Regions from separate parts of the Lysobacter sp. P5_C4 genome, predicted to be linked through region 2. Evidence: riboswitches for the same ligand, from Rfam matches in the RefSeq annotation. Region 2 holds a riboswitch; the other holds the start of a gene.
What was found. A riboswitch is a leader RNA that binds a small molecule or an ion and turns the genes downstream of it on or off. The one in region 2 is predicted to bind cobalamin.
Positions count from the first base shown of each region.

Region 1: another riboswitch for cobalamin. It lies ahead of btuB (TonB-dependent vitamin B12 receptor); the one in region 2 lies ahead of ACXJJ8_RS04630 (ribonucleoside-diphosphate reductase subunit alpha).

Region 1 is NZ_JBFULX010000005.1:134,493-141,679, forward strand. Features, by position in the region: gene ACXJJ8_RS13195 (S8 family serine peptidase) at 1-1,393, shown strand, start outside; gene btuB (TonB-dependent vitamin B12 receptor) at 1,446-3,326, opposite strand; cobalamin riboswitch at 3,448-3,678, opposite strand; gene ACXJJ8_RS13205 (TfoX/Sxy family protein) at 3,714-4,091, opposite strand; gene ACXJJ8_RS13210 (GAF domain-containing protein) at 4,088-4,570, opposite strand; gene bioD (dethiobiotin synthase) at 4,685-5,392, shown strand; gene ACXJJ8_RS13220 (efflux RND transporter periplasmic adaptor subunit) at 5,526-6,707, shown strand; gene ACXJJ8_RS13225 (multidrug efflux RND transporter permease subunit) at 6,714-7,187, shown strand, end outside.
Region 2 is NZ_JBFULX010000002.1:21,426-28,612, reverse strand. Features, by position in the region: gene ACXJJ8_RS04635 (potassium/proton antiporter) at 1-896, opposite strand, end outside; cobalamin riboswitch at 986-1,209, shown strand; gene ACXJJ8_RS04630 (ribonucleoside-diphosphate reductase subunit alpha) at 1,393-3,798, shown strand; gene ACXJJ8_RS04625 (ribonucleotide-diphosphate reductase subunit beta) at 3,795-4,811, shown strand; gene ACXJJ8_RS04620 (DUF5694 domain-containing protein) at 5,461-6,336, shown strand; gene ACXJJ8_RS04615 (nuclear transport factor 2 family protein) at 6,369-6,776, opposite strand; gene ACXJJ8_RS04610 (YifB family Mg chelatase-like AAA ATPase) at 6,854-7,187, opposite strand, start outside.

The DNA of each region.
Region 1 (7,187 bases), on a different contig from region 2:
CGGCGCTCACCAGTATTCCCGTTTCCAGGCCGATCTCTACGATCCCCTTGGCGGCGTCGATGCGCCTGCCGCGTGGGCGCAGGGCGCGACGGGCGAGGGCATCGTCGTCGCCGTGGTGGACACGGGTATCACCGCGCACCCGGACCTGGACGCGAACATCGTCGAAGGGGCGGGGTACGACTTCATCACCGACACCTTCTTTTCGGGCCGCGACGACGAATCGCGCACCCCCGGAGGCTGGGATCCCGGCGACTGGACGCACCTGCCGCCGTACCTGGGTCAATGCCCTGCCCGCACGAGCAGTTGGCACGGCACGCACGTGTCGGGAACCATCGCCGCGGTTGCCAACAATGGCATCGGCATCGCCGGCATGGCCCATCGCGCGAAGGTGCTGCCGGTGCGCGTGCTCGGCCATTGCGGCGGGTACATGTCGGACATCGCCGATGCGGTCACCTGGGCGTCGGGCGGCAGTGTCGAAGGCGTGCCCGACAACCCGACGCCCGCGGAAGTCGTGAACCTCAGTCTTGGCGGACCTGCAGCTTGCGAACCGTACATGCAGGAAGCGATCGATGGCGCGGTAGCGCGCGGTACGACCATCGTCGTCGCGGCCGGCAACAGCAACCGCGACGTATCGAGCTTTGCCCCCGCCAATTGCAACAACGTCATCGTCGTGGGGTCGAGCGGCTACACCGGGAAGCGCGCGTACTACTCCAACCATGGCAACGGCGTCAGCGTCTCGGCGCCCGGCGGGGGACGCTTCCGCCAGGACCACGCCAATGGCGAGGAATGGTTGCCGCACGGGTTCATCTGGTCGACGGTCAACGTCGGCAAGGAAGGGCCGGAAGGCCCGGCCATCGGGGCGAACGTCGGGACGTCGATGGCTGCGCCGCATGTCGCTGCGGTCGTCGCGATGATGCAGGGCGCGGCGCCTTCGCCGCATACCCCGGCGGCGATCGCGACGCTGCTCGCAGACTCGACGCGCATGTTTCCGGTGGCCATCGACAAGCCGATCGGCGCGGGGATCGTCGATGCGGGCCGAGCCGTCGCTGCGGCCGTCCTTGGTGAAGTGCCGCTGCCATCTCCGCTGGCATTGAGCCTGTACGGCCCAACCCGGCACATCTACGCGAGGCAAGCGCTGGCACGTCACTATGTCGTCTCCGTGCCGGAGAATGCGACGCGCCTGACGGTGCGCAGCTTCGGCGGGACCGGCGATGCGGACCTCTACGTACGTCGTGGCGCCCACGCCTTGCCGGGCGAGCACGACGCGAAGTCCGAGCGTCCAGGCAACAACGGGATCGTCGTGATCGATGCGCCTGCCCCCGGCGAGTATTACGTCGCCGTGCATGGCACGAAGGCATTCAGCGGCCTGCAATTGCTCGCGACGGTGGACTGAATCGCGGGGCGCGTCGATCGCGGGATCGACGCGCCCTTCCTGCATGCGCCGACTACTTCGACCCGTACCGCACCGTCAACCCGAACGCGCGTCCCGGCTGCGGGTAATACGCGGCCGTTTCGTAGTCGTGGTCGAACACGTTGCTCGCCCGCGCCTGCAGGGTCCAGGTTTCCGAGAGCGCCCACTGCGCGCGCAGGTCGAGCGTCGAGTATCCGCCGAGTTCCAGCGAGTTGGAGACGTTCTCGAACCGGCGCCCTTCCGCCATCCACGTCGCGCCCACCGAGAAATCACCGAACGCGCGATCGACATCCACGCGCCCGCTCGAACGCGCACGACGCGGCAACACCTTGTCGAAGTTGTCGCCGTTGCTGCGGTTGCGCGGATCGACGAAGCTGGCAGCGCCGCTGATGTTCCAGGCCTCGAGCGATAATCCACCGGTGACCTCGCCGCCGCGGATGCGCGCCTGTTCCAGGTTGTTCGCAACGAAGATGCTGGCGTCGTACACGATCAGGTCGTCCACGCGCGTCTGGTAGGCGTGCACGTCCCAGTGCCACGCGTCGTGGCGCTGGCCGATGCCGACTTCGAACGTGTCCGACGTCTCCGGCAGCAGCTCCGGATTGCCGTAGAACGGGAAATACAGCTCGTTGAACGTCGGCGCCTTGAAGGCCGTGCCTGCGTTCGCGGTGATGCGGAACTGCGCGGGCAGGTCCATCCCCCACGCAAGGTTGCCCGTCGTATGGCCACCGAATTGTTCGTTGTCGTCGCGGCGCACGCTTGCCTGGACATCCTGCTTGCCGAACGCGCCCTGGTACTGCGCGAACGCCGCGCGGTTGTGGCGCAATGCCCCTTCGTCCGGCGAGACCAGCGTGCCGAACGCGTCGTTCGCGAAGGCCTTGTCGCGCTGCCAGTCGTAACCGACCGTCGCAAGCTGCCCGTCGGTGACCTTGAAATCCGCCTGGAACGACGCGCTGTCGCGACGGCTCTCGAAGAAGTCGGCGAATGCGTCGTCGCGTGTTTGCAGGGAGCGGTCGAGGTTGCTGCCGCCCGACAGTGTGAGCGCCGCCGCGCCGATGTCCCACCGTGCCTTGCCGCCGACCAATTGCTGCGTCGTATTCGACACGTCGCCGAGGCCGAACTGCGGATCGGCGTCGATTTCGTTGCGCCCTTCGTTGCGCAGTGCGTGCACGTCGATCGTCACGCCGTCGACGGGCCGCACGCCGGCCCGCACCGACACCGCGTTGCTCTCGTAGCCGTCGGCATCCGGATCGGGGTTGTCCATGAAACACCCTGCGAATTCCGGTGTCGTCGCGCCCGTGCAGGAGTTGTGGCCGTCGGTCGACTGGTGGCTGTAATCGGCGCCGAACCACGCGCGATCGAATCCGAAGTCGACACCCGCGCTCAATTCGCGCAGGTCGTTGCTGCCGGCGCCGAGCTTGAAGCGCGGGCGCACGCCGCCGGCTTTCGGCTGGCGGGTGAAGATCTGGATGACGCCGCCGATCGCATCGGAGCCATACAGGCTCGAACGCGGGCCGCGCACGATCTCGATGCGTTCGATCAATTCCACCGGCAGATCCTGCAACGCGGTGAGGCCGGAGGTGGAGGAGCCCACGCGCACGCCGTCGATCAGGAACAGCGTGTGGTCGGATTCCGACCCGCGCAGGAACAACGTGGTGAGTTTGCCCGCGCCGCCCTGGTTGACGAGATTGATGCCGGCGCGGCCGCGCAGCAGGTCCGGTACCGATTGCGCTTGCGTGCGTTCGATTTCCGCGCGATCGACGACTTCAACGGCGGACAGCGAATCATCGACGGTGACCGCGGTGCGCGTTCCGGTGACGAGCACCTTGTCGAGTTGATCGGCGTCCTGCGCGAACGCGAACGAAGCAGGAAAGCTCAGTGCCACCGCGACGGCGGCGGCGAGGGTCTTGCGCGACATGGATCGTTTCTCCGGCGCGCACGCCCGCGCGCCTTGGGTTCACAAGGAGTCGCGTCGGGGAAGGAGAAACACAGCGGAGGCGCGTGCGACGGCGCTGCCGCCGCGATGCCCTCCGCATCGCAACCAGGACTGCATCGAGGCCGGTCTCCGGGCTGGCGCGCTGGTCGCCGATGAAAGGCGATCCGGGCCGCGGCGCCTTCCCGTGCGCGTGCACAGTGGCGGATGCGTTGGCCTTGCGTGCTTACCGTTGCGGGGGCAGCGCCGGAATGCGGTCGCGAATGCGATCGGTCACCGGCTTCCCGTTTCAACCCTTGGACGTACGTCCGCGGGTCACCTCAAGCGGCGGGGAGTGTAACTGGGGTGCTGCGAGCGCGGAAGGACCCCGCGTCAGTCCGCGTCGTGCCCGGCGGGCTCGTCGAGCAGATCGAACGCCGGCGCGGCGTCTTCGGTGTCGGCCATCTGCGTGGTCGTGACGGGCGCGGCGGCCGGGCGATTGCGGGGCGGCGGAAGCAGGGCCGTGGCGGCCTCGGCGGCGTTCACCAGTTCGCTGCGACGTGCTTCGGGGACTTCCTGCCAGTGGCAGTCGAGCAACGCACCTTCCAGCGCATACAGCAGGTTGAGACTGGGCCGGAAGCCTGCGCGCTTGACGCGCATGAAGGCATCCACCGCGCCCACCGCCTCGAGATCCTCGCGCGAACGCAGCCCCACCTGGCGCAGCCAGGCGGCGGATTTCGGACCGATGTTGCGCAGCTTGGCGGTGCTCAAATCAACGACTCCTCGAACAGGCGGGCGATTGCTTCGAGCCCCTGTTGATCTTCAACGTCGAAGCGCGCGGGAACCGGACTATCGAGGTCGAAAACGCCGACGAGCGTACCGTTGCGCACCAAAGGCACCACCAGTTCCGAACGCGAGGCCGCATCGCAGGCGATGTGGCCGGGGAAGGCGTGCACGTCTTCGATGCGCTGCGTCGTGCGCGTGCTGGCCGCCGCACCGCACACGCCCTTGTCCAGCGGGATGCGCACGCACGCGGGCAAGCCCTGGAAAGGACCGACCACCAGCTCGGTGCCGTCGAAGAAATAGAAACCGGCCCAGTTGAGTTGCGGCAGCCCGTGGTAGACCAGCGCCGAGAGGTTGGCCGCGTTCGCGATGCGGTCGGGCTCGCCGTGGAGCAGGGCGCGCGCCTGCGCCAGGAGCTGGGCGTATTGCTCGGGCTTGCTGCCGGACAGCGTGGAGGCGGTGAACATCCCCGGAGTCTAGCAGCGCGCCGGCGTTACCATGGCGCCGTGGCCGCGACGCTGCGTCGCGACGAGGGGCGCCTGATGCATCCGTCGCAATTGCCGGTCGATCAAGGCTTCCGCATGCGCGGCCAGGCCACGCGCGCGGAGGCGATCACCGGCCTCTTCGTCACCGGCACCGACACCGGCGTCGGCAAGACACTCGCGAGCACCGCGTTGCTGCACGCGATGCGCGATGCGGGCATTCGCGCCGTGGGCATGAAACCGCTGGCGAGCGGCTGCGAACGCATCGACGGCGCATGGCGCAACGAAGACGCACTCGCGCTGCAACATGCGGGCGCGTTCCCCGTGGCTTACGAAGACGTCAATCCCTTCGCGCTCGAACATCCACTCGCGCCCGAACTCGCCGCGCGCGATGCAGGCATCGCGGTGTCGCTCCAACCCATCCTCGATGCGCACGACCGCTTGCGCGCGCAGGCCGATTGCGTCGTCGTCGAGGGCGTCGGCGGTTGGATGGCACCGCTTGCGACCGACCTGATGCAGGCCGATCTCGTGCATGCGCTCGGGATTCCCGTCGTGCTCGTCGTCGGGTTGCGGCTGGGTTGCCTGAACCATGCGTATCTCACCGCGCGCGCGATCGCCGCCGATGGATGCCGCCTGGCGGGATGGATCGGAACCGCGATCGATCCGGACATGGCGCGCGCCGACGACAACCTCGCCCTGCTCGCAGCGCGCCTGCGTGCGCCGTGCTGGGGCGTGCTGCCGCATGTCACCGTGCCCGTGCCTTCGCGCATGTCGCGGCACCTGCACTGGCCACCGATGGGGCGCTGACGGGTTCGCCACGCGGTGCATTCGCAACCAATTCGATTGTTCCGCTGGGACGGGTGACGAACGACAGGGGTTCCGTGCCCCGGCGCGCAAGGTAAACTCTCGCGTACAGAAAACGGAATGAGAGGCACCGCGCATGGCCCGCAAGCTTGGAAGCAACGGCACGAACGCTCGCATCGCGGGTGTGCTCGCAGTCGCCATCGCGGTGGCGGCGTGCGGCAAGGACGACCCGAATGCAGCGGGCGGCGGCAACATACCCCCTCCCGAAGTCGGCGTCATCACCGTGCGCCCGGCCTCCGTGCCGCTGGTGAAAGATCTCGTCGGCCGCCTCGCCGCGTATCGCAGCGCCGACGTGCGTGCCCGCGTTCCCGGCGTGCTGCAGCGTCGCGTGTACGAGGAAGGCAGCGACGTGAAGGAAGGCCAGCTGCTGTTCGTCATCGATCCGGCGCCGCTGCAGGCCGCATTGGGCCAGGCCGTCGCATCGCAGGCGTCGGCGGAAGCCAATTACGCGAATGCGCGCGCCGCCGCGACGCGTGCGCGCAACCTCGCGCCGCAGAAGTTCATCTCGCAGTCCGATCTCGACAATGCGCTCGCGGCCGAACGTTCGGCCGCCGCCGCGCAGCAATCGGCGAAGGCATCGGTCGCCGCCGCGCGCATCAACCTGGGCTATGCCTCGGTGCGTTCGCCGATCAACGGCCGCGCCGGCAAGCAGCAGGTGACCGAAGGCGCGCTCGTCGGCCAGGCCGACGCGACGTTGCTCACCACCGTCGACCAGCTCGACCAGATGTACGTCGATTTTTCGATGAGCGTCGACGAGCTCACGCAGGTGCGCCAGGCCAACACGACCGGTACGCGCCGGGTGCAGGTGCTGTTGCCCGATGGTTCGACGTACAAGCACGACGGCGCACTGGACTTCAGCGCCGATACGGTCGATCCCTCGACCGGTGCGGTCGCATTGCGTGCGCGCGTCCCGAATCCGGAACACCTGCTGTTGCCGGGCACGTTCGTCACCGTGCGCGCCACGCTCGGCATGCAGAACAACGCGTATCGCGTGCCCGCGATCGCCGTGCAGCGCGACGTGCAGGGCTCCTACGTGATGGTGGTCGGCAAGGACGGCAAGGTCGCGCGCAAGAACGTCGCGACGCAACGCCAGGAAGGCGCGGATTGGGTCGTCGGTTCCGGCGTTGCGCCGGGGGATCAGGTGGTGGTTTCGGGCCTGCAACGCGTGCAGCCCGGCGCGCCCGCGAAGGCCGTGCCGTGGACGCCGGACAAGCAGGCCGCCGACACCGCCGCCCCCGCCGCGCAACCGCAGGGCTGACCGACCATGTCCCGTTATTTCATCAACCATCCGGTCTTCGCCTGGGTGATCGCGATCATGATCGTGATCTCCGGCGTGCTCGCCATCCGCGGGCTCGGCGTCGAGTCGTATCCGAACATCGCACCGCCGCAGGTGGGCGTGAACGCGTTCTATCCGGGCGCGAGCGCGGAAACCGTCGAACGCGCGGTGACGCAGATCATCGAGCAACAACTCACCGGCATCGACAACCTCGATTACTTCAGCGCCTCGTCCGGGTCCGACGGCAGCGCTTCGCTCAACCTGACCTTCAAGCCCGGCACCAACCCCGACACCGCGCAGATGCAGGTGCAGAACAAGGTGTCGCAGGCCACGCCGCGCTTGCCTGAAGACGTCGTGCAGCAGGGCGTCACCGTATCGAAGTCCAACAGCGGCTTCCTGCTCGTCGTCGCGCTGAAGTCCAACGATCCGGCGATCAACCGCGACGAGCTGTCCGATCTGATC
Region 2 (7,187 bases):
AGCAGTTTGTGCGGCGTGGCCAGCAGGCCGAGCAACAGGAACATGACCAACTGCGCGAACCAGGTCGCCGCATCCTGCACGGACAGCACTTCGTTGCGCGCGCGCATCGGGCGATTGGCGACGACGATGCCCGCCAGGTACACCGCGAGGTAGCCGCTTCCGCGGAACAGGTTGGTGATCGAGAACAGCGCGACCGCACCGGCGAGCGCAAGCCATGGATGCAGGCCCGGCGGCAATTCGAAGGTGTTGAGCGTCCACACCATCAACCGACCGCCAAGATAGCCGGCCACCAGGCCCGCGCCAATCGCCCAGGTGAGCTGCAGCGCGAGCATCCAGGGATCGTGCGTCCCGGTGCCCGCGATCCACGTCGTCATCGCGAGCGTGAGGAACACCGCGGTCGGATCGTTGCTGCCCGATTCGAGTTCGAGCGTGGCGTTGACGCGGCGTTCGAGATGCAGGCCACCGGCGCGCAGGAGGAAGAACACCGCGGCCGCGTCGGTCGAAGAAACGACGACGCCGAGCAGCGAGGCCTCGAGCCACGGCAGGTGCAGCAGGTACACCGCTGCGACGGCGGTGAGCGCCGCTGTGATCACCACGCCCGCGGTCGCGAGTACGATCGAAGGCACGACGCTGCCGCGCACCTGCGCCGCGCGCGTGCGCAGGCCGCCGTCGAACAGGATCACCGCGAGCGCGAGCGAGCCGACCAGATAGGTGAAGCGCAGGTCCGAATACTTGATGCCGCCGGGCCCGTCTTCGCCGAGCACCAGGCCGAGCAACAGGAAGACCAACAGCAACGGCGCGCCGAAGCGGCGCGCGAGCAGCGACGAAGCGATGCCCGCCAGGATGAGGAGCGCGCCGAAGAGCAGGCGCAGGTCGATGGCGTGCAGGTGTTCCAAGCGGACTCCTTGTCGGCTGGGGTCGAGTGTAGCGGGCGGCGGTGCAATGCCGAAAACACAAGATCGTCGATTGACATGTGCACGAGGCGCGATATCTTGTGGTCGTCGGTTCCGCGGGCGCAGGTTCGCGGATGAAAAGGGAAGCCGGTCGAACTCCGGCGCTGCCCCGCAGCGGTAGGTGGAAACGAAGTCGCGCACGCACTGGGGCGGTGGCCCCGGGAAGCGGCGACGAGTAGGTGGTGCGATCAGGCTCGCAAGAGCGGATCGCGCCGAGTCCACGAGCCCGAAGACCTGCCGACAACCGCGCGATGCACGCCGCGCGGTGCCGGCCGCGGAATCTCCGGGGGGAGATGGCTGGTGACGCCGCTTCGGCCGCCCGCCTTCGATGCGTGCGCGTCGCGAACGCTGCGACACCGCCTTTCCATCGTGGGGTTCCAACGCCTGCTGTCGATCGCCGAGGGAGCGACGGCACCGGTGCGCCATCACGGAGCCACCCATGTCACACGACACGTTCGCAGAACCCGCCGCAGTCGCGCCCGCATTCGATCTCACGGCGCCACCCACCGCCACCACCATGCGCGTCACCAAGCGCAATGGGGTTTCCGAAGCCGTCGACCTCAACAAGATCGTGCGCGCGGTGACGCGCGCGGCCGAAGGCTTGCATGCGGTCGAACCGATGCGCGTGGCGACGCGCACGATCTCCGGCCTGTACGACGGCGCGACCACGCGCGAACTCGACGAACTTTCGATCCGCACCGCGGCCCTGCTCACGGCCGAAGAACCCGAATACGGACGCCTCGCCGCGCGATTGCTGTCGGCGGTGATCGCGAAGGAAGTCGCGGGCCAGGAGATCCACGCGTTCTCGCAATCCATCGCGCGCGGGCATGAAGTCGGCCTGATCAACGACCGCCTGCTCGATTTCGTGCAGGCCAACGCGCGCAAGCTCAACGACGCGATCGACCCGATGCTCGACCAGGGCTTCGATTATTTCGGCCTGCGCACGCTGTACGACCGTTACCTGTTGCGCCATCCGCGCACGCGCAAGGCGCTCGAAACACCGCAGCAATTCTTCCTGCGCATCGCGTGCGCGCTCGGCGAAGACGTGCCGGGTGCGTTGGCACTGTATCGCGCGATGGCGCACCTGGATTACCTGCCCTCGTCGCCCACCTTGTTCAACAGCGGCACCAACCACGAGCAACTGTCCTCGTGCTTCCTGCTCGACTCGCCGCAGGACTCGCTGGAATCGATCTACCAGCGCTACGGCGACATCGCGCAGCTGTCGAAATTCAGCGGCGGCATCGGTGTCAGCTTCACGCGCGTGCGTTCGCGCGGCTCGTTGATCAAGTCGACCAACGGACATTCCAACGGCATCGTGCCGTGGTTGAAGACGCTCGATGCATCGGTCGCCGCCGTCAACCAGGGCGGAAAGCGCAAGGGCGCGGCGTGCGTGTACCTGGAACCGTGGCACGCCGACGTCGAGGAATTCCTCGAACTGCGCGACAACACCGGCGACGAAGCGCGCCGCACGCACAACCTCAACATCGCCAACTGGGTGCCGGACCTGTTCATGCGCCGTGTCGAAGCGGACGCGGCATGGTCCTTGTTCGATCCGCGCGTGGTGCCCGAGTTCGTCGACCTGTATGGCGAGGCGTTCGAGCGCGCTTACGAACAGGCCGAAGCGCAGGGCAAGGCCGCGCGCACGGTCCGCGCCCGCGAGCTGTACGCGCGGATGATGCGCACGCTGGCACAGACCGGCAACGGGTGGATCACGTTCAAGGACAAATGCAACCGCGCAAGCAACCAGACGCTGCGCGCGCAGAACGTCATCCATCTGTCGAACCTGTGCACGGAGATCCTCGAAGTGACGTCCGCCGAGGAAACCGCGGTGTGCAACCTGGGTTCGATCAACCTGTCGCGCCATGTCGATCCCGGCCATGCCGGTTCGGAGCCGGGCTTCGACTTCGACAAGCTCGCCGAAACCGTGCGTCTCGCCGTGCGCCAACTCGACCGCGTGATCGACCTCAATTTCTACCCGATCGAAACCGCGCGGCGCGGGAACCTGCGCTGGCGGCCGGTCGGCCTGGGCTGCATGGGGTTGCAGGACGTGTTCTTCGCGCTGCGGTTGCCGTTCGACAGCGATGCGGCGCGCGCACTGTCGACGAAGATCGCAGAGACGATCTACTTCCACGCGCTGGACACCTCCTGCGAGTTGGCGGTGGAACGGGGCGCGCATCCGTCGTTCGCCGAAACGCGCGCATCGGTGGGCGAGTTGCAGTTCGATGCATGGAACGTGGCACCGGAAGCCAGCGGCCGCTGGGACGCATTGCGCGAACGCATCCAGGCGCATGGCCTGCGCAACTCGCTGCTGGTCGCGATCGCGCCGACGGCGACCATCGCCTCCATCGCGGGCTGTTACGAGTGCGTCGAGCCGCAGGTGAGCAACCTGTTCAAGCGCGAAACCTTGTCCGGCGACTTCCTCCAGGTGAACCGCTACCTCGCCGAAGAGTTGAAGAAGCTCGGCCTGTGGACGCCGGAGATGCGTGACGCGATCAAACTCGCGGAAGGCTCGATCCAGGGCGTCGCGGCGATTCCGGAAACACTGCGCGCCATCTATCGCACCGCATGGGAACTGCCGATGCGCGCGCTGATCGACATGGCTGCCGCGCGCGGTGCGTACATCGATCAGTCGGCGTCGCTGAATCTGTTCATGGAGAGCCCGGCGATCGGCGCGCTGTCGTCGATGTACATGCACGCATGGAAGCAGGGCATCAAGACGACGTATTACCTGCGCTCGCGTCCGGCGACGAAGATCCAGAAGACGACGGTCGGCCCCGCGCCGGCGCCGGTCGAGGCGATCGCCTGCGCACTCGAAAATCCAGAATCCTGCGAGGCCTGCCAATGAGCGCCGCCCGTCCCCTGCTGCTCGATCCCGGCTTCGAGCTCACGCTGCGCCCGATGCGCTATCCGCATTTCTATGAGATGTACCGTAACGCCGTGCGCAATACATGGACGGTGGAGGAGATCGACTTCTCCCTGGACCTCAACGATCTGCGGCACAAGTTCGGTCCCGCCGAGCGGCACCTGGTCGAGCGCCTGGTGGCCTTCTTCGCCACGGGCGATTCGATCGTCGCAAACAACCTCGTGCTCAATCTCTACCAGCACATCAACGCGCCCGAAGCGCGCATGTTCCTCTCGCGCCAGTTGTACGAAGAAGCGCTGCACGTGCAGTTCTATCTGACGCTGCTCGACAGCTACCTGCCGGATCCGGCCGAGCGTGCGCGTGCCTTCGCGGCGGTCGACAACATTCCCTCGATCCAGCGCAAGGCGGCGTTCTGCTTCCAGTGGATGGAATCGATCCGCAGCTTGCAGCGCGTCGAAACGCGCGAACAACGGCGGCAGTTCCTGCTGAACCTCGCGTGCTTCGCCGGTTGCATCGAAGGGCTGTTCTTCTTCGGTGCATTCGCCTACGTGTACTACCTGCGGTCGCGCGGTTTGCTGCACGGGCTGGCGGCCGGCACCAATTGGGTGTTCCGCGACGAAAGCGGCCACATGGCGTTCGCATTCGATGTCTTCCGCACGGTGCGCGAAGAAGAACCCGATCTGGTCGACGATGCCTTCCGCGCCCAGGTGGTGGCGATGATGGAGGACGCGGTCGAGTGCGAGGTCGCCTTTGCCGAAGACACCTTGTCGGGCGGCGTGGCGGGCCTGTCGATCCGCGACATGCGCCAATACCTGCAGTACTGCGCAGACCAGCGCCTGGCGCAGCTCGGCATGCCGCCGCGTTATCGCTCGCGCAATCCATTTCCTTTCATGGATCTGCAGGACGTGCAGGAGGTGGCGAACTTCTTCGAGCGGCGCGTTTCGGCCTACCAGGTCGGCGTGCAGGGCGAAGTGGCGTTCGACCACGCGTTCTAGCGGGAGGCTTCCGCACCCGGTTCGTCGCGCCAGCAGGCCAGTGCTGCAGCGCATCGATCTCCGCGAGTGCGAACGCCGGCGCGCTGCGATCCGGTCCACCGCCCCAAGGCAGGTTGATGCCCAGGAACTGCGGCTTCGCGCCCCCGGAGGCATTCGCGATCACGAGCACCTGCGTGCTGGCCAACAGCGCGGGCGTGAAGGCCGACGTGCTGTAGCGGACGCGATAGCCATCGGCGCGCAACAGCCGACCGAAGGGCCAGTAGCGCCCCCACCAGTTCGCCGTCGACGCGTTGTGGTGCCCATGGTCGATCGCGACCCGCGGCCCGGTGCCGGCCGCATGGGCAGGCCGGGCGGGCAGCGGCCGCCATCCGTAATCCGCGCGCTGGGCCGTCCACGCGGCGTAGGCGAAGGCCACCGCCACGAGTGCCGGCGGCGCGGCCAGTCCCACCAGCGCCCATCGCCATCGCTTCCCCATTTCCTGCTCCCCTCGCAACCGTTACATCCACGACGGGCCGCGGGGCACCTGCGTTAACAGCGGGCTGTAAACGTTGCCGGGCGCCTGCGCATCGGACCCTGGAGGCCGCCCGGCCCGAAGAGAGGAAATCGATCGATGCGTGCAGTGAATGGACGTGCAGTGAATGGACGAGCAGTGAATCGACGAGCAGTCAATCGACGCCTTGCATGGGCGCTCGCCGCCACCGCCCTGGTCGCCTCCGCGGCGTGCATCGCGGGGCCTGCGACGACGGCGCCGGAACCGCAGCCCGACGCGGACTTCCTCTTCGTCGGCAGCTTCCACATGAACAACCCGGGCCACGACGTGCACAACACGCATGCCGACGACGTGCTCAGTGCGAAGCGCCAACGCGAGATCGCGGACGTCGCGCGCCTCATCGCGCGATTCAAGCCGACGAAGATCATGGTGGAAGCCGACACCACGAAGCAGTCGAGCCTGGACGAAGCATTCGCCGCCTCGTGCCACGGCAAGCGCCCGCTGACGCGCAACGAGACCGAGCAGCTCGGCTTCCGCATCGCGTGCGACCAGAAGCTCAAGGGCGTCGTCGCGGTCGACTGGAACGACATGGGCCCGCTCAAGGACGAGGCGAGCGTCGACTGGCCCAAGGCGATCGAACGACATGGCCAACAAGCGCAACGCGCACAGGACGAGGCCATCGGCAAAGCGGTGAACGACGAAGACCAGCGCACGCTCGACACCGGCACGATCGGCGACATGCTCGTGCGCCTGAATTCCCCCGAATGGTTGCGCGCCAACGCGCAGGCGTACTTCCGCATCGGCCTCTACGGCACGGCGGACGACCCCATCGGCGCGAACTGGGACATGCTCTGGTACGGCCGCAACCTCACGATCTTCAACAACATCGTGCGCCGCACCGAGCCGGGCGACCGCGTGCTGGTGGTGTACGGCGCGGGCCATGGCAATTGGCTGCGCCAGCTGGCGTCCGATTCGGGCAAGTACCGCGTGCAGGATACGCAGCGGTGGTTGAAGGAAGACGCGCCGGCCAAGTGACGGCGGCGCGGTGGTCACAGCGCAGCCACGCGTCAGTGGCTGCGCATTTCCTTCACCGGGGCTTCGGTCATCGCCGTCTCGGTGTGGATCGCGCACAACCATTTGCCGTCGCGGCGAACCCATGTGCTGGAATCGGACATGCGCACGCGTTGTTCGCGATCGGCCATGGTCGTGGTCTGGTCGACTTCGTAGGTGACGATCGCGACATCGTCGGACGGGCGCAACACGCGCGCGTTCGACAGGTCGAAGGCCGTGAGCGCGTGGCGCGCGTTTTCGGCCATCTTGCGATAGCCGGCATGGTCGAACTGCATCGAACCGTGGCTGGAAACCATCAGTGCCGGCTCGGCGAGCAGGCCCAGCGCGGTGTCCGTGTCGCGGTCGACCATCGATTGCCAGAAGCGTCGTTCCAGCGCGATCAGATCCCGGTCGATCTCTGGCATGGCGTGTTCTGGCATGGCACGTTCTCGATCGCGGGAACGCGAGGTGTAGCAGTGGAAGCCTTCGCGCCGGGTGAAACTCAGGTGACGGACGCACCGCGGTCCAGGGTGCGGTACCCGATGGCTTCGGCCAGGTGTTGCGTGGCGATGCGTTCGCTGTCGTCGAGGTCGGCGATGGTGCGCGCGACACGCAGGATCCGGTGCAGCGAGCGCGCGGAGAGGTCGAAGGCGATCATCGCGCGTTCGAGCAGTGCGCGATCCTCGGGCGCGAGGCGGCACGTGGCGTTCGTCGCCGACTGGTCGAGCAGGGCGTTCGGCACGCCGGCGCGCGCGAGTTGTCGCAGGCGTGCGGCGGCGACGCGGGCGCGCACACGCTCGCTCGCTTCGCCTTCCGGCGCTTCTTCGCGCAAGGCT